4 regions of the Streptomyces sp. NPDC026659 genome follow, and region 3 is predicted to be linked to each of the others. Evidence: riboswitches for the same ligand, from Rfam matches in the RefSeq annotation. Region 3 holds a riboswitch; each other region holds the start of a gene.

Region 1 (5,381 bases), on a different contig from region 3:
TTGCCGAGGATCGTCACGCGGGGGCCGGCGGGGAGCGGCTGGCGGGCCAACAGGAGCCCGGCGTCGACCAGTTCCGTGATCGTGTCGACGCGGATGACGCCCGCCTGGCGGAGCAGCGCGGACACCGTGTCGTGCGGGAGACGGGTGGCGCGCACCGCGTGGCCCTGCGGAGCCGAGCCCGCGCCCTGGACCACCACCAGCGGTTTCGCCGCAGCCGTACGGCGGGCCAGGCGCGTGAACTTGCGCGGGTTGCCGATGGACTCCAGGTACATGAGGACGACATCGGTGTCGGGGTCGTCGAACCAGTACTGGAGGACGTCGTTGCCGGAGACGTCGGCGCGGTTGCCGGAGGAGACGAAGGTGGAGACACCGGTGACCCCGGTGATCCCGCCCCCGCGCCGGTGCAGCCGGGAGAGGAGGGCTATTCCGATGGCACCGGACTGCGCGAACATCCCGATGCGGCCGGGCCGGGGCATCTCCGGGGCGAGGGAGGCGTTGAGACGGACGTCGGCGGCCGTGTTGATGACCCCGAAGGCGTTCGGGCCGATGATCCGCATGCCGTACGCCCGCGCCTGCCGCACCAACGCCCGCTGCCGCTCCCGCCCCTCGGGCCCGATCTCGGCGTACCCGGCGGAGAGCACGACCAGACCCTGCACCCCGTGTGCCCCGCACTCGGCGACGACGCCGGGCACGCGGTCGGCGGGGACGGCCACGACCGCGAGGTCCACCGGGCCCTCGATGTCCCGCACCGAGCGGTGCGCCCGGACCCCGTCGATCTCCTTGACGTCCTCGGGGAAGGCGCTGTTGACGGCGTGCAGCGGCCCCCGGTACCCCGCGTCGCGGATGTTGCCGAGCACGCTGCGTCCGACCCCGCCCGGCGCGCGGCCGACGCCGATGACGGCGACGGAGCCGGGCGCGAGCAGCCGCCGTACCGACCGGGCCTCCGCCCGCTGTTCCCGCGCCCGCTGCACCGCGAGGGAGCGGTCCGTGGGTTCGAGGTCGAACTCCAGCCGGACGACCCCGTCCTCGAAGCTCCGCTTCTGGGTGTACCCGGCGTCGGTGAACACCTTGATCATCTTGGTGTTGGCGGGCAGCACCTCGGCGGCGAACCGGCGGATGCCGCGCTCGCGCGCGACGGCCGCGATGTGCTCCAGGAGCGCGGAGGCGACGCCCCTGCCCTGGTGCGCGTCCTGCACGAGGAAGGCGACCTCCGCCTCGTCGGCGGGCGCGGAGGCGGCCATGCCGTCGGCGCCGATCCGGTCGTAGCGTACGGTGGCGATGAACTCGCCGCCGACCGTGGCGGCGAGCCCCACACGGTCCACGAAGTCGTGGTGCGTGAAGCGGTGGACGTCCTTGGCGGAGAGCCGGGGGTACGGGGCGAAGAAGCGGTAGTACTTCGACTCGTCGGAGACCTGCTCGTAGAAGCTGACGAGGCGATCGGCGTCGTCGGTGGTGATGGGCCGGATGCGCGCGGTGCCACCGTCGCGCAGCACCACGTCCGCCTCCCAGTGGGCGGGGTACTCGTGCCGGTCCTGCCGGTCCGCCGGGGTCTGCATGGGCCCCAGAGTACGGCTCGCGTACGACAACGGCGCGAGGCAGTCTGTGGGAAACGGAAGTCGGGCCGAGGCCGCGGTCCGACGACCGGTCCGGAGGAGCTCCGGAGGGGTGAACTGCCGCTCCGGGCACGCTTCCCCGTGTGGGAAACTGGTCTAGACAACTGAGAGACTGAAGGGCAGCATCACATGGCTGAGCGCCGCGTCAACGTCGGCTGGGCCGAGGGCCTCCACGCCCGCCCCGCTTCCATCTTCGTCCGAGCCGCCACGGCCACAGGCGTCCCGGTCACCATCGCCAAGTCCGGCGGCACGCCGGTCAACGCGGGCTCGATGCTCGCCGTCCTCGGCCTGGGCGCCCAGGGTGGCGAGGAGATCGTCCTCGCCTCCGACGCCGAGGGTGCGGACGCCGCGCTGGAGCGTCTGGCCAAGCTGGTCGCCGAGGGCCTGGACGAGCTGCCCGAGACCGTCTGAATCGCGTAGCGACGGTCTCGTCTCGTCAAGAGCGGAAGCCGCGTCACCTGTTCCGGGTGGCGCGGTTTCCGCGTTTTTACCTTCGGGCGCGAGACGGCCCTGGAATTCACGGCACACAAAAGAAAACAGGCAGCGGAAAACAACGCCATCGAAAGAGCTGTTCTTTGTATACAGCGCCCGTGTTAATTCCGCTGACCCGCTGTGTTTACAACATGTTGCGGCTGCCGCAGCCGGTGTGCGAACGCCGCGCGCTCGGCGTGCAGCGCCGTGAGCGACCGCGCGCGGTCGCCGTCCCCGCGCGCCACCGCGTCCACGATCGCGCCGTGCTCCGCCCAGGACTCGACCGGGTTCGCCGGGGCCTCCACCGTGTACATCCAGGCGATCTTGTGCCGCACCTGGGTGAGCAGCGCGGTCAGCGACTGGCTGCCCGCGGCCTGTCCCAGCGTCTCGTGGAACCAGCCGCCCAGCGCCCGCAGATCCTCGCTGTTCCCGCGCCTGGCCCGCTCCTGGCCAAGGCGGACCAGGCCACGCAGCACCTTGAGGTGGGCCTCGGTGCGCCGCTGCGCGGCCCGCGCGGCACCCAGCGGTTCGAGGAGGCGCCGCATCTCCAGCAGGTCGGCGGCCTCCCGCTCGGTCGGCTCGGCCACGCACGCTCCCGCGTGCCGCCGGGTCACCACGAACCCCTCCGCCTCCAGCGTGCGCAGCGCCTCGCGGACGGGGACGCGCGAGACGCCGTAGCGGCGGGCGAGGACCTCCTCGGTCAGGCGGCTGCCGCGCTCGTGGACCCCGGCGACGATGTCGTCCCGGATCGCCGTGCACACCGAATGCGCCGGAATACGCATGAGCCACCTCCGCCTTAATCCCCGTGAAACGTCGACGCCGGACGTCTGTTCCGTGACTCTATTGCAATGTGCGGGAATTTCCGACGGCGGACCGGAATTCATGGCTCTTTTTTGGACAGCGCGGCTCGGTGGCGGACGCCCGACGCGCCGGGAAACGCCGCGGAAAGAGCGGGAGCCCCGGCGGCGGTGCGGACCGGGGCTCCCTGGAGTACTGCCTGAGACGCGGCGCGGCTCAGACGTCCACGCCGTGCTTGCGGAGGTAGCCGACCGGGTCGATGTCCGAGCCGTACTCGGGGCTCGTACGGGCCTCGAAGTGCAGGTGCGGTCCTGTCACGTTGCCGGTCGCGCCGGACAGGCCGATCTGCTGGCCCGGGGTGACCTGCTGGCCCACCGAGACGCCGAGGGACGACAGATGGCCGTACTGGGTGTACATGCCGTCGGCCATGCGGATCACGACCTCGTTGCCGTACGCCCCGCCCCAGCCGGCGGAGACGACGGTGCCCGCGCCGACCGCGTGGACGGGCGTCCCGCTCGCGGCGTGGAAGTCGATGCCGGTGTGGCTGCCGGAGGACCACAGGGAGCCGCCGGTCTTGTAGCCGGTGGAGACGTAGGAGTGGGTGATCGGCACGACGAAGGCGTTCAGCCGCTCGCGCTCGGCGGCGCGGGCCGCGCGGATCTCGGCGTCGCGCGCCTCCTTCACGCGCGCGGCGGCGGCCTCCTGGGCGGCCTTGCGCTCGGCCGCGGCCCGCTGGGCGGACGCCTGGGCGTCGATCTCGGCGGCGAGGTCGTCGTTGACGCTGATGACCGGGGTGAGACCGGTCTGCTCGGCGGAGTTGTCGGCGGCGAGGGCCGGGGAGGCCGTGAGGGTGCCGACGACACCGGTGGTGGTGAGGGCCGCTACTCCGGCCGCCCGAGCGGTGGTACGCGTGACACGTCCGGGCCTGCGATGCTTCCCGGTGGCGCACATGAACGCCATGTGGTGGCTGGTCCTTTCCTTCCCTCACGCCTACCGGGTTAGCTGACAGGTTCGGAGAGGAAGGTCTCCTACGGACTCCCCCGCTCGCGCGTGGGTGCCCGATTCACCTCGGGAACATGGTTCCCCGGCTCCCCAGGCTCGCGCCATGCGGGGACTCGGCGTCGGCTGTCCGGTGCCGCGGGCGCGGCGCACTGCCTGACGGACAGCCCGGAAGAAGCTAATGGGGACGGCGGCCGATACTCAAACGACTCCGGGCATTTGTAGCGCACGACACAGGGCAGACGGGCAACCTCCGCATCAATCCGGACATTTGCCGACCGGGTCGAACATGAAAGGGCCCTGACGGGTCATCTGCCGTCAGGGCCCCTGCGCGCGTGCGGGTGTCGCCGCTCGCCGTTCCTTGTCGCTCCTCGTGGTTACTCGGCCGACACCACGGTGACCGGGCCGATACCGAGGGCCTCCACCGGCTCCTTGATCTGAGCGGCGTCACCGACGAGGACGGTCACCAGACGGTCCGCCGGGAAGGCGTTCACGACGGCCGCGGTGGCCTCCACGGTGCCGGTCGCGGCCAGGCGGCGGTACAGCTCGGCCTGGTAGTCGTCGGCCAGGTGCTGCTCGACCTGGTCGGCCAGCGTCCCGGCGACGGCGGCGGCCGTCTCGTACTTCAGCGGGGCGACCCCGACCAGGTTCTGCACGGCCACGTCCCGCTCGGCGTCGGTCAGGCCCTCCGCCGCGAGGGTGTTCAGCACGGTCCACAGGTCCGCGAGCGCGGGACCGGTGTTGGGCGTGTCCACCGAGCCGCTGATGGCGAGCATCGAGGCGCCCGTGCCGTCGGCGGAGGAGCGCAGCACCTGGCCGAAGGCGCGCACGCCGTAGGTGTAGCCCTTCTCCTCGCGCAGGACGCGGTCCAGGCGGGAGGTGAGGGTGCCGCCGAGGCAGTAGGTGCCGAGCACCTGCGCGGGCCACACCCGGTCGTGCCGGTCGGAGCCGGTGCGGCCGATGAGCAGCTGGGTCTGGACGGCGCCGGGCCGGTCCACGATGACCACGCGGCCGGTGTCGTCGGAGCTGACCGGCGGCACCGGGCGGGGCGTGCCCGGCGTGCCCGTCCAGGCGCCCAGGGTCTCGGTGAGCAGCCCGTCCAGGTCGATGTCGGTCAGGTCGCCGACGACGACCGCGGTGGCCGTGGCCGGGCGCACATGGCGGTCGTAGAAGGCGCGCACGGCGGACGCGTCGATCTTCTCGACGGTGTCCTCGGTGCCCTGGCGCGGGCGGGACATGCGCGCGGAGGCCGGGAACAGCTCCTTGGAGAGTTCCTTGGCGGCGCGGCGGGCCGGGTTGGCCAGCTCGTGCGGGATCTCGTCCAGGCGGTTGCGGACCAGGCGCTCGACCTCGCTCTCCGCGAAGGCCGGGTCGCGCAGGGCGTCCGCGAGCAGGCCGAGGCCCTTGGGCAGCCGGGAGACCGGGACCTCCAGGCTGAGCCGGACGCCGGGGTGGTCGGCGTGCGCGTCGAGCGTGGCGCCCGCGCGCTCCAGCTCGGCG
Region 2 (5,381 bases), on a different contig from region 3:
GGGGAAGCCCGCGAGGACCTCGATCTCGTCGCGGCGCCGGATGTAGTCCTCGTGCGCGGCGCGGTAGGCGGCGGCCAGCTCCGGGTCGGTCTTCAGCCGCTCGGTCATCTCCTTCATGACGCCGTTCGCCTCCAGCGTGCCGATCGCCGAGGCGGCGCGCGGGCACGTCAGGTAGTACGTCGTCGGGAAGGGGGTGCCGTCGGGCAGCCGGGGGGCCGTCTCCACGACGTCCGGCTGTCCGCAGGGGCAGCGGTGGGCGATGGCCCGCAGACCGCGCGGCGGGCGGCCGAGCTGCTGCTTGAATGCCTCCACGTCGGCTTCGGTGGGCTCGGTGCGCGGAGTGGGCGGCGGGGGCGTTTCCATGACTGCTTCCAGAGTGGCTTTCTGTGGGTCACCGGCGGATGCCGGTCACTGGTCGGAGGCGTCGGCCTTGTCGACGCCGTCCCAGACGTTCGCGTACCAGGGCCGGTGGGCGGCCCCCTTGTCGGCGCGGGACTGCCTGGCCGCGCCCGGGTCGATGACCACGTACCCGGTCTCGCCGGGCATCACGTAGTGCAGCCTGCGCCGGATCTGCTGTTCGGCGTAGGCGTCGTCCTGCCAGCGCGCCTTGGTGTCGCGCAGTTCCTCGACGCGTGCGCGGGCCTGCTCCTGGCGGCGCTGGAGGTCGGCGATCTCCGCGCGCTGGGAGACGTACTGGCGCATCGGATAGGCGAGCGCGACGATCAGCGAGCACAGCACCAGGGCGAGCAGGGCGGCGCGGCCGGTGAGCCGGGAGCGGCGGGCCTGGCGCTTGGTCTGGGAGCGGTAGACGCGGGCCGCCGTCTGCTCGCCGAGCAGCCTGAGCCTGGTCGTGGTGGAGAAACGGTCCCGGTCCCTCGTGGCCATCTTCCCCGCCTCCCGTTCACGCGTACGTCCCCGGACACGGTACGGGACCGGGTCCGGGGACGTAGGACGACTGGCGGGAGCGGACTCCCGCGCGGACTCAGCCCTAGCTGGAGAGCTGAGCCCTTACGAAGATGCTCAGCCCTTGAAGCGCGGGAACGCGCTGCGGCCGGCGTAGACCGCGGCGTCGTCGAGGATCTCCTCGATGCGCAGGAGCTGGTTGTACTTGGCGACGCGCTCGGAGCGGGCCGGGGCGCCGGTCTTGATCTGGCCGCAGTTGGTGGCGACGGCGAGGTCGGCGATCGTGACGTCCTCGGTCTCACCGGAGCGGTGGGACATCATGCACTTGTAGCCGTTGCGCTGGGCCATCTCGACGGCGTCCAGGGTCTCGGTCAGCGAGCCGATCTGGTTGACCTTGACCAGCAGGGCGTTGGCGATGCCCTCCTCGATGCCGCGGGCCAGGCGCTCGGGGTTGGTGACGAACAGGTCGTCACCGACGATCTGCACCTTGTCGCCGAGGCGGTCGGTGAGGACCTTCCAGCCGGCCCAGTCGTCCTCGAACAGCGGGTCCTCGATGGAGACCAGCGGGTAGGCCGCCACCAGCTCCTCGTAGTACTCCGTCATCTCGGCGGCGGAGCGCTCCTTGCCCTCGAAGAGGTACTTGCCGTCCTTGTAGAACTCGGACGCGGCGACGTCGAGCGCCAGGGCGACCTGCTCGCCGGGGACGTAGCCGGCCTCCGTGATGGCCTCGAGGATGAGGTCGAGGGCCTCGCGGTTGGAGCCGAGGTTCGGGGCGAAGCCGCCCTCGTCGCCGAGGCCGGTGGCCAGGCCCTTGCGCTTCAGGACCTTCTTGAGGGTGTGGTAGACCTCGGCGCCCCAGCGGACGGCCTCGGAGAAGGACTCCGCGCCGATCGGCGCGATCATGAACTCCTGGATGTCCACGTTGGAGTCGGCGTGCGAGCCGCCGTTCAGGATGTTCATCATCGGAACGGGCAGCAGGTGCGCGTTCGGGCCGCCCAGGTAGCGGAACAGCGGGAGGTCGCTGGCCTCGGAGGCGGCGTGGGCGACGGCGAGGGAGACGCCGAGGATGGCGTTGGCGCCGAGCGAGCCCTTGTTGTCGGTGGCGTCCAGGTCGAACATGGCCTGGTCGATCAGGCGCTGCTCGGTGGCGTCGTAGCCGACCAGCTCCGGGCCGATCTGCTCGATGACGGCGAGGACGGCCTTCTCGACACCCTTGCCCTGGTAGCGGTTGGGGTCGCCGTCACGGAGCTCGATGGCCTCGAAGGCACCGGTGGAGGCACCGGACGGAACGGCGGCACGACCCGTGCTGCCGTCGTCGAGGCCGACCTCGACCTCGACCGTGGGGTTGCCTCGGGAGTCCAGGATTTCCCGGGCTACGACGACGTCGATGGACGGCACGAGCATCTCCTTCTTGGATGTGACGCTGAGATGTGCGGGGCGGTGTGCCTTGCGGCACTGCCTTGCGACTAGAGCCTAACCGTCCCCGGGGTGTCGGCCGTCGACCGACCGTCCCGTGGACAGGGAGACCGTACTCATTGTTCACGCCCGGAACAAAGGGGGTTCGGGGGGTCTGGCCAGGGCCGTGGTGCGGGGGGCTGCGCGTACGGACCCCCGGGGCGGCCCGCGGAGCCGCGGAACCCCGCTCCGGCGCGTACGGGGGAACACGCGCCGGGGCGGGGACCGGTGGGGGGGGAGGGGGCTCACCGCGGCCGTGTGCGTGGGGCGGCGCGGGTGAGCGGGTGCGGGGGCGCCGCCCTTCGAGCGGGCGGCGCGGGGCCGCTACTTCAGGTGCAGCAGCTGGCCCGGGTAGATGAGGTCGGCCTTCTGGACGATGTCCTTGTTGAGGTCGAACAGCTTCTTCCAGCCGCCCTTGACGTGGTGCTTCGTGGCGATGGTGCTGAGCGTGTCGCCCTTGACGACCTTGTACTCGCCGTCACCCTTCTTGACCTTCTGGCCGGTCGGGGTGGTGACGGTCGCGGCCGGACGGCTCGCGGAGCGCGAGGCGGTCTGGGGGGCGGTGGTGCGCGCGGCGGCGTCCGCCGTGGCCTTGGCGGTGTCCGTGGCGGTCTTCGCCGTGGTGGACGGGGTGGTGGTGGACGGGGTGCTCGCGGCCGCGGAGCTGTACGGCGTGCTGGACAGGCCCGTGCCGCAGACCGGCCAGGCACCCTTGCCCTGGGCGGCGAGGACCTTCTCGGCGATGGTGATCTGCTGGTCCTTGGTGGCCTTGTCGGCCGTGGCGGCGTACTGCGCGCCGCCGTACGCCGCCCAGGTGGCGGCGGAGAACTGGAGGCCGCCGTAGTAGCCGTTGCCGGTATTGATGGCCCAGTTGCCGCCGGACTCGCACTGGGCGACGGCGTCCCACTCGGAGGCGGTGGCGGCGGAGGCGTTGCCGGCCGCCATCAGCGGACCGGCGATCGCGGCGCCGGCGACACCGGCGAGCGCGAGGGTGCGGACGGCCTTGGCCGGGCGACGGTGCGTGCCCTTGCTGGAAAACAGCATGGATCGATCCCCTCACCGACGCCTGCGAGGTGAGCTGTCGGGTTCGGGCCGGTTGAGTTGCCCGGCCACCCTCCCCGTCGTGGAGGGGGTGGCTTCACCCCAAGCCCGTCCCGGTGTCAGCCACCGGGCCGGGCACTTACCTTGGTTCCCCCGCTCCTGCCGGCGGCGCTTGACGCGTCGACTGTTCCCGGGTGACCGCTGGCAGGATTCGGCGTTCCGGTCATCGGGGCTCGTGGTGACGAGCGGACCGACCGTAGACAGGGACACAGGGGAATTTCAAAGACGATCAGGGCCTCTGAGACTCATCCCACACTTTCACCAATTCGGACATACAGCCAGAAGAGGGACGTCAATCCCGTCCCGAATCGGGCTACTTGCCGTCCGTCCCGCCGGGCACCTTGAGCGTCTGACCAAGGACAAGGGCGTCCGGGTCGCCGCCGACGACCTTCTTGTTCGCGGAGTAGAGCGCCTGCCAGCCGCCGTCGACACCAAGGGAGTCGGCGATGGACTCCAGCGTGTCGCCCTCGTGGATGGTGTATGTGGTCGCGGAGGGCAGGGCGTGCCGCCCGGCGTTGTCCGCCTTCTGACCACCTGTCACGTCCTCGTCCGCGGTGCCGCCGCGGTGGCGGCCGCCGCCGGAGAGCGAGCCGGTGTCGACGAGGCTCCAGGAGCCGCCGTCCTGCCAGGCGTCGTCCGACGCCTCGGAGGCCGGGACGGAGTAGTCGCCGGAGGTGCCCGGGTCGTCGACCGCGGTGGAGGCGCCGGACTTGGCGCCCTTGTCCTGGCCGGAGCCCTTGGCGTCCGCGTCCTTGTCCTTGCCCTTGTCGTCGGACGGCTTGGCCGACGGGTCGGCGGAGGAGCCGGCCGAGGCCGAAGCGGAGGGCGAGTCCGAGGGCTTGGCCGACTCGGACGAGTCGGACTTACCGGCGGAATCCGATGCGGACGGCGAGGCGGTGTCCTTGCCGTCGGAGGAACCGGCGCTCGGGGACGCGGTGTCCGCGACGCCCGTGTCCACGTTCAGCGAGGCGGAGTCGGAGGTCAGACCGGCCGTCAGGGCGCAGGTCGCCCAGTGGGTGGTGCCCTGCTCGGCGAGGATCTTCTCGGCGACGGAGATCTGCTGGGAGCGGCTGGCCAGGTCGGCGGTGGCCGCGTACTGGCTGCCGCCGAACTTGTCCCAGTCGTCCTGCGAGATCTGGAGGCCGCCGTAGTAGCCGTTGCCGGTGTTGGCGCTCCAGGAGCCGCCGCTTTCACACTCGGCCACCTTGTCCCAGGTGGTGCCGTCGGCCGCGTGGGCGCTCGCCGCGCCGAGGAGCGGGATCGCGATGGCGGAGGTGGTCACACCGGCCGCGACGAGGAGCGCCGGAGCCTGGCGGGGGCGACGGTGACGACCGTTCCCGGAGAGCATACGGGGGCCTTTCGTACGACAGCAGTACGGCGTGGCGAGTGGTGCTCGGCGCCACACTGATGGGTGAACGTATAGGCAGACGATCGCTTGTCACAAGTTCATGCCGCACAGATCACGTGAAGATCACATCGTTGAGTGTCCGTCATGTTCCTGTTTGCCGGTGCGCGTTCCGTGGGTACAGGTGATGGACCTCGCATCCGGTCCACTCACTCGTGCGCCTGCCCGACCGGGGTGAACTCCACCGGGAGCGTGCGCAGTCCCCGCATGATGAGCCCGCCCCGCCAGCGCAGTTCGGCCGGTTCGACGGCGAGTCTCAGGTCGGGCAGGCGGGTGAAGAGGGTGGCCAGCGCGGCTTGTCCCTCCAGGCGGGCGAGCGGGGCGCCCAGGCAGTAGTGGATGCCGTGGCCGTATCCGAGGTGCTGGTTGTCGGCGCGGCCGAGGTCCAGCACGTCGGGGTCGGGGAACCGCGCGGGGTCGCGGTCCGCCGCCGCCAGCACCACCAGCACCGGGTCTCCGGCGGCGATCTCCTGCCCGCCGAGGGTGAGCGGCTCGGTGGCGAACCGCCAGGTGGCCA
Region 3 (5,381 bases):
GGGCCCTCGTAGGTGTCGCGGGAGACCAGGTTGTAGTGGGGCTGGAGGGCGACGTAGCGGGCCAGGCCCTCGCGGTCGGAGAACTCCAGGGACTCCTGCAGCCGCTCGGCACTGATGTTGGAGGCGGCGATGTGCCGGACCTTGCCCGCCCTCACCAGCTCGTCCAGGGCGCCGATGATCTCCTCGACGGGGACCTCGGGCTGGTCGAAGTGGGTGTAGTAGAGGTCGATGTGGTCGGTGCCGAGGCGGCGCAGGGAGGCGTCGGCGGCCGCCTTGATGTTCGCGGCGGACAGGCCCTTGTACTCCGGGTGCTGGCTCACCTTGGTGGCGACGACCACCTGGTCGCGGTTGCCCCGGGAGGCGATCCACTTGCCGATGATCGTCTCCGACTCGCCGCCGGAGTTGCCCTCGACCCAGGACGAGTAGGAGTCGGCGGTGTCCACGAAGTTGCCGCCCGCCGCCGCGTAGGCGTCGAGGACGGCGAAGGAGGTCTTCTCGTCGGCGGTCCAGCCGAAGACATTGCCGCCGAGGGCGAGCGGGAAGACCTCGAGGCCGGAGGAACCGAGCTTGCGCAGAGGAAGAGAGGCAGTCATGTCTCTACTCAACGATCACTCGGGGCCCGTCCATTCCGGCTGCCCCGGGGATCACGCCTGTCTCAGAGGCCGCGCCCGCCTCAGGGGTTGAGCCCCTTGCCGCGCAGCCACGTCGTCGGGTCGATGCCGGTGGCCTGGCCGCCGGGGTGGACCTCCAGGTGGAGGTGGGGGCCGGTGACGTTGCCGGTGGCGCCGACGCGGCCGATGACCTCGCCGGTGGCGACCTTCTGGCCGACCGAGACACCGATCGAGGACTGGTGGCAGAACCACAGCTCGGTGCCGTCCTCGAGGGTGAGGACGGTGCGGTAGCCGTAGGCGCCGGCCCAGCCCGCCTGGGTGACGGTGCCGCCGTGGATGGCCTTGATGAGCGTGCCGGTGGGCGCGGCGAAGTCGAGACCGGTGTGGTAGCCGGAGGACCACATCGCGCCGGGCTGCCCGAAGGTGCCGGTGATCGTGTACGAGGAGGTCGGCAGCGTGTACTGCTTGGCCAGCGCGGCCAGTCGGGCCGACTCGGCCTTCTTCTTCGCGTCGGCCTCCGCCTTCTCCTTGGCGGCGGCGGCCTTGGCCGCGGCCTCCTTCGCGGCCTGGGCGGCGGCGTCGGCGGTCTGCTGGTCGGCCGCGGCGACGGCGGCCGCGGTGGCGCGGATGTCGGCCCGGTTCTGCTGCTGCTCGGCCTGGGCGATGATCCGGCTGCGCAGGGCCTCGCCCGCGTCGGCGGACTCCTCGCTCTGCGCGGAGGCGGTGCCGACGGCGGCGAGCGAGGGCGCGGGGGTCTCGGCGCCCTGGTCCAGCAGGGAGTCGACGCCGGGCAGGTCGGGCAGCGCGATGGACACCGGCGGCTTGCCGGTGTTGGCGCTGGCCATGCCGCCCGCGCCGACGGCGGCGATGACACCGACACCGAGCACGGTGGAACTGCGGGCGAGACCGCCGCCGCGCTGCTTGGCGACGCGATGCCGGCCGTTGCGCGGGGCCGGGACGGACTCCTCGGTGGGGTTCCACTCCTCCCAGGGGCCGTCGGAGCGCGGTGCGCCGTAGCCGAAGGTGTGGTTCTCGCCCGGGGTCGGCGCGAAGGGGGTGTGGGGGTCGGACGCCACGGGGGCGGGCTCCTTTCCTTCCGCCGCCTACCGGGTTAGCTGACGGGTTCGGAGCAGAAGGTCTCCTACGCGCGTATACCGGCCGTGATCCATACGGTTCACGGCAGATGTCCGCGTGATGCACCCCTTGGTGGTGGTTCCCCGGTTCCCTCGCGGGATTCGGCGCGTGCGCACGGAGCCGTCTCGGGTGACGGCTGGGACGACCGCGCTGCGTTATCGAACGTTAATAGACCCGGCCATCGGATTCCAAGCCGGGCCAGCTTGATCTTTAAGCTTCTTCGGAGCGGACTTAACCACCAAGCCGGGCGGAAAGAGGGCGAGTTGACCGGCGATCAGCAGCGAGCGCGTTTTTGATGATGACTCAGAATCGCTGCGGAGGGAAACCTTTACCTCACGGTGCGTGACAGCGAGGGGCCGGGAAAACACTCAGGGCCGGAATCCGATGAACTGGATTCCGGCCCTGAGTCTTCAGTAGCGGGGACAGGATTTGAACCTGCGACCTCTGGGTTATGAGCCCAGCGAGCTACCGAGCTGCTCCACCCCGCGTCGTTGTGTCTCAACCATACGTCATGCGCGGGGCCAGATGCACATCCATAACGCGTGACCTGCGCCTCAGAGCAGCAGATGGCCGTTCGGGGCCTTCGCCGCGGCCTCGTACTCGGGCAGCGTCACCACCGTCACGCCCCCGTCCGCCAGCACCCCGGACCCGTCGGCCGCCGTCACGAAGGTGTCCGGCTCGCGCCACGCGGTGACCACCCGGCGTACGCCCGAGCGCAGGATCAGCCCGGCGCACGGGACGGGCCGGGAGGCGCGGCGGGCGCACGGTTCCAGGCTGCTGTAGACGGTGGCGCCGGGCAGCCGCGGGTCGTCCGGGGCGATCTTGGCGAGGGCGGCCTCCTCCGCGTGGACCACCGGGTCGCCGCCCTCGCGCGAGTGGCCGCGCGCCAGCTCGGTCCCGTCGGCGGCGACCACCACCGCGCCGACGCTGAAGGCGGTCTCCGAGGGCGGGCACAGCGTGGCCAGCTCGCAGGCGGTACGCAGCCAGCGGTGGTCGGCGGCGACGGGCAGCGGGCCGGTGCCGGGGGCGGTGGGCTCGTAGCGCATGAGCACCACGTCCTCGATGCGGCGGCTCTCGGTGAGGCGGAGGCGGCCGCCCTGGTAGGCGCCGGGTCCGAAGAGGCGGGGCGCGGCCGGGTCGCCGACGAAGAGCGGGGCGAGGACCAGCTGGAGTTCGTCGGCGAGGCCCTGCTGGAGGAGCTGGGTGTGGACGGTCCCGCCGCCCTCGACCATGAGACGCCGTACGCCGCGCTCGTCGTGCAGATGGGTGAGCAGGGCGCGCCAGTCGAGGGCGGGGCCGAGGGAGACGACGTCGGCGGTGTCGCCGAGGGCGCGGGCGGCCCGCTCGGCGCCCGGGTCGGTCGTGTAGACGACCTTCTCGCCGCCGGTGTGCCAGAAATTGGCCTCCGGATCGAGGTCGCCCGAGGCGGTGACGGTGACCTTGAGCGGGTACTCCGGCCTGCCCTCGGCCCGGCGGACCGCGCGGCGCCCCGGCGCGTTGACGAGGAGGCGGGGGTTGTCGGCGCGGATGGTGCCGGCGCCGATCAGGATGGCGTCGACGGAGGCGCGCACCTCGTCCACCCGGTCGAAGTCGGCGGGGCTGGAGAGGAGCAGGCGGTCGGGGCCGGTGTCGTCCAGGTAGCCGTCGAGGGAGACGGCGGCGGACAGCAGGACGTACGGGTACGGCATCGGCGCGCTCTCTCCGGGTGACTCGCGGGCTGATCTTGGTTCAAGTTTGAAACAAACCTACACTGGCGGCATGACGACCCGCTGGCTCACGCCCGAGGAGCAGCGCGCCTGGCGCGCCTACCTCGCCGCCTCCCAGTTGCTGGAGGACGCGATCGACCGGCAGCTCCAGCAGGACGCCGGGATGCCACACCTTTTCTACTCGGTGCTGGCCACCCTCTCCGAGGCGCCCGACCGGCGGCTGCGCATGACCGACCTCGCGGAGCACCTGAAGATCACCCGCAGCCGGCTGACGTACGCGGCGAACCGGCTGGAACGGGACGGCCTGGTACGGCGCGAGGACTGCCGCTGGGACCGGCGCAGCAGCATCGCGGTGCTGACCGACGAGGGGATGGCCGTCCTGGAACGCACGGCGCCCGGCCATGTCGACACGGTCCGCGCGAACCTCTTCGACCGGCTGACCCCGGAGCAGGTGCGGCAGCTGGAGGAGATCTGCGCCGGGGTGGCGCGGGGGCTCCAGGGCGAGGAGGCCGGGGGTGCGGCGGCGGAGGAGGTGCCGTGGCGACGGCGGTCGACGCCGTACGCGGAGCCGCCGCGCTGAGCCGCCGTGCTGAGCCGGTGCTGAGCGGTGTCGGACCGCTCACGGACAGTTGATTCAACTTTTAAGCATGCGGTAGGGTCCGGAACCGTACCGCTCTGTTTCAAATCTGAAGCAGATGGAGCGCGGCCGACGACCGCGATGCCGACCGCACGGAACCCGGAGGCCCGATGCCCGACACCCCCGCCGCCACCCCGCGCGCCCGCGTCCGGGTGCCGCTGCGCTTCGGCGACGGCTACGCGGCCGACGCCGAGCTGGTCACCTTCCACGGGCTCACCGACGGCCAGGAGCACCTCGCCCTCGTCCTCGGCGACCCCGGCCCGGTGCCGCTGGTGCGGCTGCACTCCGAGTGCCTGACCGGCGACGTCTTCGGCTCGGCCCGCTGCGACTGCGGGCCCCAGCTGCGCGAGGCGGTCGAGCGGATCGCCGTACGCGGCGGCGTCCTCCTCTACCTCCGCCAGGAGGGCCGCGGCATCGGCCTCTACAACAAGCTCGACGCCTACGCCCTCCAGGACCAGGGCCTCGACACCTACGCCGCGAACGCCGCCCTCGGCCTCCCCGAGGACGCCCGCGACTACACCGCCGCCGCGCAGATGCTGGGTGCCCTCGACATCACCGAGCTGGACCTCCTCTCCAACAACCCCGACAAGGCCGCCCAGTTGCGCGCCCTCGGCATATCGGTCCGCGACCGCGTCCCGACGGGCGTCTTCACCACGCCCCACAACGTCCGTTACCTGCGCGCGAAGGTCCTCCAGACCGAACACACGCTGCCGCTCGGGGAGTTGGGGGAAGTGGGGGCCTGACGGGAGCGCGTGCGGCCGACGCCCGCCCCTGAGTCCCGGGCTCCCGGTGATCCGTCCCGGGCTCCCCCGGACGGATCACCGGGGGTGCCGCCGCTCACGGAAGGGCCGAGTCTGGGACCGGGCGGCCCCCACCGCCCGCCGTTCCGCTGTTCCGCCGTTCCGCCGTTCCGCATGCGACCGACCGATGGCCTCGCCCCACCCACGCTGGAGCGTCCGATGAGCCGAGCCGTGACCTCGTTGGTCGTCATCTGCGACTGGCCCCTGCTGCGGCTCGGTCTCGCGCAGGCGATCAACGCGCAGCCGGACATCGACATCGTCAGGTTCGTCGAGAGCGTCGACGAGGTGCCGCGGGTGCCGTCCGGCGCGGAGATCATCCTTCTCGTCAACCTGCAGGCCGGTGATCAGGCGACCTCCGGCGAGGTCGCCCGGCTGCACCGGGCCGGGCACGCGGTCGTCGTCCTGTCGGCCTCCGAGCCGCAGTCCGACGCCGTGCTGTGCATCCAGGCCGGAGCCCGCGGCTATCTGGGCCGGCAGACCGGCATTCCGGAGC
Region 4 (5,381 bases), on a different contig from region 3:
CCGCCCGAAATGGGCCCGGGATTCCCCGGTGGACGCCGTGATGCCCGTGGAGCCACCTCTCCCCTGAACTCCCGTCGCACTGAATGGACATGACCGTCCGTCGGGCGAGCACAGCGCCCCGTACGTCCTGTACATTTTTTACAGAAGCGAGGGCCATCACGGCCCGCTCGTCAGGAGGGGTACGCCCATGTCCCGTTCGTCCGCCCGATATGTCCTGCCCGAGTTCACCGAGCGCTCCGGGACGGGGCAGCTGCGCACGCTCGATCCGTACTCCAAGCTGTTCGAGGGGCGGATCGTGTTTCTGGGGACTCCGCTGGACGACACCGCGTCGACCGATGTGATCGGTCAGCTGATGCAGCTCGAACACACCGCGCCGGACCGGGACATCACCCTGTACCTCAACAGCCCGGGCGGCTCGTTCCACGCCATGACCGCCGTGTACGACACGATGCGGTACGTCTCCTGCGACGTGGCGACCTACTGCCTCGGCCAGGTCGCCTCCGCCTCGGCGGTGCTGCTCGCGGCGGGGACACCGGGGAAGCGGTTCGTGCTGCCCGGGGCCCGGGTCGTGCTGGAGCAGCCCGCGCTGCACGAGCCCGCGCACGGGCAGCCGAGCGATCTGTTCATCCAGGCCGAAGAGCTGGTGCGCACCAGGGCCCTGATGGAAGAGATCCTCGTCCGCCACACCGGTCGGGACGCCGAGCGCGTGCACGCCGATCTGGAACGGCAGCTGGTGCTGGACGCGCGGGACGCCGTCGCGTACGGACTCGCGGACGAGGTCGTGCAGAGCCGCACCTCCGGCGCCCGGTGAGCGCGCCGTGCTGCCGGACCTTCCACCGCTGCCCGCGCTGACCCGCGCCGAGGGCGAGCTGATCGACCGTTACCTGGAGACGGCCGAGCTGCTCGGCCGGATCAACCCCGCCCGGGAGGAGGACACGTACCGCGGTCTGCGGGCCGCGCAGGCCCTCGTGCGCAAGGCGACAGAGCTGAGGGACGCGCTCACGCTGATGCACCAGCGGGGCGAGACGGAGCTGCACGGGAGCACGCTGACACGCGCGCTGCGCCTGCTGGACGGCGAACGCCGCACCGCGCGGGTCGTGCTTCCGCCGGACGACGGGAAGTGACCCGACGCGCCGGAATACCACTGACCTTCCACGAGCCCGGCACACCCCTCGACCCCACCCCCGCCACGCTCCCGCCCGACCACGACACCCCGCCCGGACGCCCGGCACCCCCACCGGACCCCGCGCGTCGAGCACTCCCCCACTCGGGGAGCCGAAACGGGCCGAACGTGGTACCGCCGACCGGTGTATCTCCGGGCCCGTTTCCGCGCCCTCCGAGTTGCGCGGCGCACGCGTGACCGTGCCGTGAGGGGCCCTCGCGCCCCAGGTCCGGGGCTACGCACGGGGGCTGACGGAAGTTCGGGAACGGGACTGTCCACCCGATCGGGCGAGTGGTGAGTAACGCCACAAACCGCCGATTCCATTGGGATTTTCCGGCAGTAGTAAGTGAAGATCCCTGTCTGACGACAAGCCCCCGCCACAGCGGCGGGGCGGTCCGGGCGGACGCCGAGTCCTGCCGCCGCCCGGATGACCGGTCGACAGGAGTGCATCGGCAGGAGTGGAGGACCCGAGCAAGACGGGTCGCCGGCACGGACGTTCGCGAACAGCGGGCGGTCGTACCGAGTGGCCCTTGGGGTGAAGCCGTGGCGACACGGCCGGGCAACTTCGCCAGCCCGAATCCGACAGGTCATCCTTCACAGGCGGCTGACGAAGGGTTGCGCATGACTGCGCTCAATCGTGTCCCGTCGCTGATGGCCCGGGCCGGAACGGCTTCGGCCCTCACTCTTGCCGCCGTGGGCGGCTCGATCGCGGTGCCGGGGCTGGCCACGGAGGCCTCCGCCGCGACCACCGCGACGAAGGCGCTCCAGATCGCCGCGTCCAAGAAGGGCGCTCCGTACAGCTACGGGGCCACCGGACCGCGCCGGTTCGACTGCTCGGGGCTGACGCTCTACTCGTTCAAGAAGGCGGGCAAGAAGCTGCCCCGCACCGCCGCCCAGCAGTACAACAAGACGCACCACATCTCGGCCGGCCACCGCAAGGCCGGCGACCTGGTGTTCTTCCACTCGGGGTCCAGCGTCTACCACGTCGGGATCTACGCCGGGAAGGGCAAGATCTGGCACGCCCCGAAGACCGGGGACGTGGTGCGCCTGCAGAAGATCTGGACCAAGAGCGTCTGGTACGGCCGGGTGAACTGACCCGGCGTGAGCGCCGCCGCGGTCCCCGGAGCGGGGCCGCGGCTACGGTTCCTGACGCGCCGCCGCCGTCAGGGGCCCGGCCGGCGCCGTCCAGGGCAGCTCGACGGCGACCGTCTTGCCGCCCTCGCGGGTGGAACGGACCCGGAGTCTGCCGCCGCACTCGGCGGTCAGGCACCGGATGATGACCATCCCCCGCCCGTTGTCCTGCTGCACGGCCGCGGGCAGCCGTCTGGGAAAGCGCGGGTGGCTGTCCGTCACGCCGATGCGCAGCCACTCGTCCCGCACCAGGACGAGGTCCACGGTGAACGTGGGCGACTGCCCGAAGGTGTGCTGCACGGCGTTGGTCGCCAGCTCCGAGACGATGAGCCGTACGGTGTCGGCCGCCTCGGTGTCCGACGGCAGACCCCACTCCGCCAGGACGCGGAGTACGTAGGAGCGGGCCGTGGCGACCGAGGCGGGCTCGCTCGGCAAAGTGACGGAAGCTTCCAGATGGTCTGCCATGGCAACGTCGTCCCTTTCCACGCCGGGCGGTCAGCCTGCCACCACCGGACCGGCCGGGGGTACCAACCCCCGATATATGCACATATCTATCGCCCGATGCGGTGAACTCTGCGACGCGAGAACGGATTTGGGGTTCCCGACGCGCTCCGGCGCACGCCCGGCTCACTCCCGTCCGCGTCGGACCTGCGGCCGCGTCTCGCCGATCACCCTCACAGCGTGCGCGATCTCCTCGCCGCTCAGGTCCGCCCGCGCCGTCAGCCGCAGCCGTGAAATCCCGTCCGGCACCGAGGGCGGCCGGAAGCACCCCACGGCGAGCCCGGCCGTACGGCAGCGGGCCGCCCACTCGACGGCGTCGGACGCGGAGGGGGCGCGTACGGAGACCACGGCGGCGTCGGGACGTACCGCGTTCAGGCCCTCGGCGGTCAGGCGCGTGTGCAGCTCGGCGGCGACCGTACGGGCCCGGGCGGCTCGTTCGGGCTCGCGGCGCAGCAGCCGCAGCGCGGCGAGGGCGGCGCCGACGGAGGCGGGGGCGAGACCGGTGTCGAAGATGAAGGTACGGGCCGTGTTCACGAGGTGGGCGATGACCCGCTCCGGGCCGAGCACCACGCCGCCCTGGCTGCCGAGCGACTTGGAGAGGGTCGCGGTGGCCACCACGTCGTCGGCGCCCGCAAGCCCGGCAGCGTGCGGGGCACCCCGGCCGCCGTCGCCCAGGACACCGAGGCCGTGGGCGTCGTCCACCACCAGGCCCGCGCCGTGCGCCCGGCACGCGGCCGCGAGCGCGCCGAGCGGGGCCGCGTCGCCGTCCACGGAGAACACCGTGTCGGAGACGGCGACGGCGGCTCCCCGGTGGGTGCCGAGCACTTTGTCCACGGCCTCGGGGTCAGCGTGCGGGACGACCTGGGTGGTGCCCCGGGCGAGCCGGCAGCCGTCGATGAGCGAGGCGTGGTTGCCCGCGTCGGAGACGATCAGCGAGCCGTGCGGGGCGAGCGCGGTGACGGCGGCGAGGTTGGCGGCGTACCCGGAGGAGAAGACCAGGGCGGCCTCGAAGCCGCAGAAGTCGGCGAGTTCGCGCTCCAGTTCGGTGTGCAGCTCGGTGGTGCCGGTGACCAGCCGGGAGCCGGTGGAACCGCCGCCCCAGGCACGGGCGGCACGCGCGGCGCCCTCGGTGGTCCCGGGGTGGCGGGCGAGGCCCAGGTAGTCGTTGCTCGCGAGGTCCAGGAGCGGGGAGTGGGACGGACGGGGGCGCAGGGTGCGTACCAGTCCGGCGCGGCGGCGGGCCCCGGCCTCCTCGTCGATCCAGCCGAACGCCATGGGTCCTCCGGTGCTTTTGTAGGTAGCGGACAGACACTAGCGGTCCGTGTCGCCGCCCATGATGTGGCAATACCCACACTCCGAACGGCTTCTGTTGTGTGAAGTCTCCTTGGCCCGGGGCGGTGCCGTAGGACAGGATCGGGCCCCATGGACCTCCTGAACACGCTGGTGGACAAGGGACTTCGGCGCGAGTCGCCGACGCGGGCCGAGGCGCTCGCCGTGCTGGCCACCACCGACGACGAACTGCTCGACGTGGTGGCCGCGGCCGGCAAGGTGCGCCGGCACTGGTTCGGGCGGCGGGTGAAACTCAACTATCTGGTCAACCTCAAGTCGGGCCTGTGCCCGGAGGACTGCTCCTACTGCTCGCAGCGGCTCGGCTCGACGGCGGGCATCCTCAAGTACAGCTGGCTGAAGCCGGACCAGGCGTCCGAGGCGGCCGCGGCGGGGCTCGCCGGGGGCGCCAAGCGGGTGTGCCTGGTGGCGTCCGGGCGCGGGCCGACGGACCGGGACGTGGACCGGGTCTCGGAGACCATCAAGGCGATCAAGGACCAGAACGAGGGCGTGGAGGTGTGCGCCTGTCTGGGTCTGCTCTCCGACGGCCAGGCGGAGCGGCTGCGCGCGGCGGGCGCCGACGCCTACAACCACAACCTCAACACCTCCGAGGCGACCTACGGCGACATCACCACCACCCACACGTACGCCGACCGGGTGGACACGGTGCACAAGGCGCACGCGGCCGGGCTGTCCGCCTGCTCGGGGCTGATCGCGGGCATGGGCGAGAGCGACGCGGATCTGGTGGACGTGGTGTTCGCGCTGCGCGAGCTGGACCCGGACTCCGTTCCGGTGAACTTCCTGATCCCGTTCGAGGGCACCCCGCTGGCCAAGGAGTGGAACCTCACCCCGCAGCGCTGTCTGCGCATCCTCGCCATGGTCCGCTTCGTCTGCCCGGACGTGGAGGTGCGCATCGCGGGCGGCCGCGAGGTCCATCTGCGCACGCTCCAGCCGCTCGCGCTGCACCTCGCCAACTCGATCTTCCTCGGCGACTACCTCACCAGCGAGGGCCAGGCGGGCAGGGCCGACCTGGAGATGATCGCGGACGCCGGGTTCGAGGTGGAGGGCGCCGACGAGGTCACGCTGCCGGAGCACCGGGTGGCGGGCGGGGGCGGGTGCGGGTCGGGTGCCGCCGGGGAAGGTGGCTGCGGTTCGCACGGTGTGTGCGGTACGGCGGACTCCGCACCGGCGAAGGCCCCGGCGCAGGCGACCGCCCCGGACGAGACGGAGACCCCGGCCGACACCAAGCCCGCCGCCGACG

The links. Region 3 has a riboswitch for cyclic di-AMP ahead of AB0E91_RS08925 (M23 family metallopeptidase). Riboswitches for the same ligand answer to the same signal wherever they lie in the genome.
Region 1: another riboswitch for cyclic di-AMP. It lies ahead of AB0E91_RS04405 (M23 family metallopeptidase); the one in region 3 lies ahead of AB0E91_RS08925 (M23 family metallopeptidase).
Region 2: another riboswitch for cyclic di-AMP. It lies ahead of AB0E91_RS14550 (transglycosylase family protein); the one in region 3 lies ahead of AB0E91_RS08925 (M23 family metallopeptidase).
Region 4: another riboswitch for cyclic di-AMP. It lies ahead of AB0E91_RS22990 (C40 family peptidase); the one in region 3 lies ahead of AB0E91_RS08925 (M23 family metallopeptidase).

The regions. Positions count from the first base shown of each region.
Region 1 is NZ_JBEZXY010000001.1:1,015,247-1,020,627, forward strand. Features, by position in the region: gene AB0E91_RS04390 (GNAT family N-acetyltransferase) at 1-1,556, opposite strand, end outside; gene AB0E91_RS04395 (HPr family phosphocarrier protein) at 1,743-2,024, shown strand; gene AB0E91_RS04400 (GntR family transcriptional regulator) at 2,207-2,866, opposite strand; gene AB0E91_RS04405 (M23 family metallopeptidase) at 3,099-3,842, opposite strand; cyclic di-AMP (ydaO/yuaA leader) riboswitch at 3,855-4,013, opposite strand; gene AB0E91_RS04410 (pitrilysin family protein) at 4,259-5,381, opposite strand, start outside.
Region 2 is NZ_JBEZXY010000005.1:82,392-87,772, forward strand. Features, by position in the region: partial or broken gene AB0E91_RS14535 (DUF501 domain-containing protein) at 1-363, opposite strand, end outside; gene AB0E91_RS14540 (septum formation initiator family protein) at 409-885, opposite strand; gene eno (phosphopyruvate hydratase) at 1,021-2,307, opposite strand; gene AB0E91_RS14550 (transglycosylase family protein) at 2,683-3,402, opposite strand; cyclic di-AMP (ydaO/yuaA leader) riboswitch at 3,407-3,580, opposite strand; gene AB0E91_RS14555 (transglycosylase family protein) at 3,773-4,807, opposite strand; gene AB0E91_RS14560 (cytochrome P450) at 5,014-5,381, opposite strand, start outside.
Region 3 is NZ_JBEZXY010000003.1:17,069-22,449, forward strand. Features, by position in the region: gene AB0E91_RS08920 (aldo/keto reductase) at 1-593, opposite strand, end outside; gene AB0E91_RS08925 (M23 family metallopeptidase) at 674-1,687, opposite strand; cyclic di-AMP (ydaO/yuaA leader) riboswitch at 1,697-1,862, opposite strand; tRNA gene AB0E91_RS08930 (tRNA-Met) at 2,160-2,233, opposite strand; gene AB0E91_RS08935 (dihydrofolate reductase family protein) at 2,300-3,433, opposite strand; gene AB0E91_RS08940 (MarR family transcriptional regulator) at 3,504-4,031, shown strand; gene ribA (GTP cyclohydrolase II) at 4,199-4,831, shown strand; gene AB0E91_RS08950 (response regulator transcription factor) at 5,048-5,381, shown strand, end outside.
Region 4 is NZ_JBEZXY010000009.1:110,032-115,412, reverse strand. Features, by position in the region: gene AB0E91_RS23000 (ATP-dependent Clp protease proteolytic subunit) at 188-811, shown strand; gene AB0E91_RS22995 (hypothetical protein) at 819-1,124, shown strand; cyclic di-AMP (ydaO/yuaA leader) riboswitch at 1,557-1,780, shown strand; gene AB0E91_RS22990 (C40 family peptidase) at 1,784-2,257, shown strand; gene AB0E91_RS22985 (ATP-binding protein) at 2,300-2,758, opposite strand; gene AB0E91_RS22980 (8-amino-7-oxononanoate synthase) at 2,921-4,069, opposite strand; gene bioB (biotin synthase BioB) at 4,217-5,381, shown strand, end outside.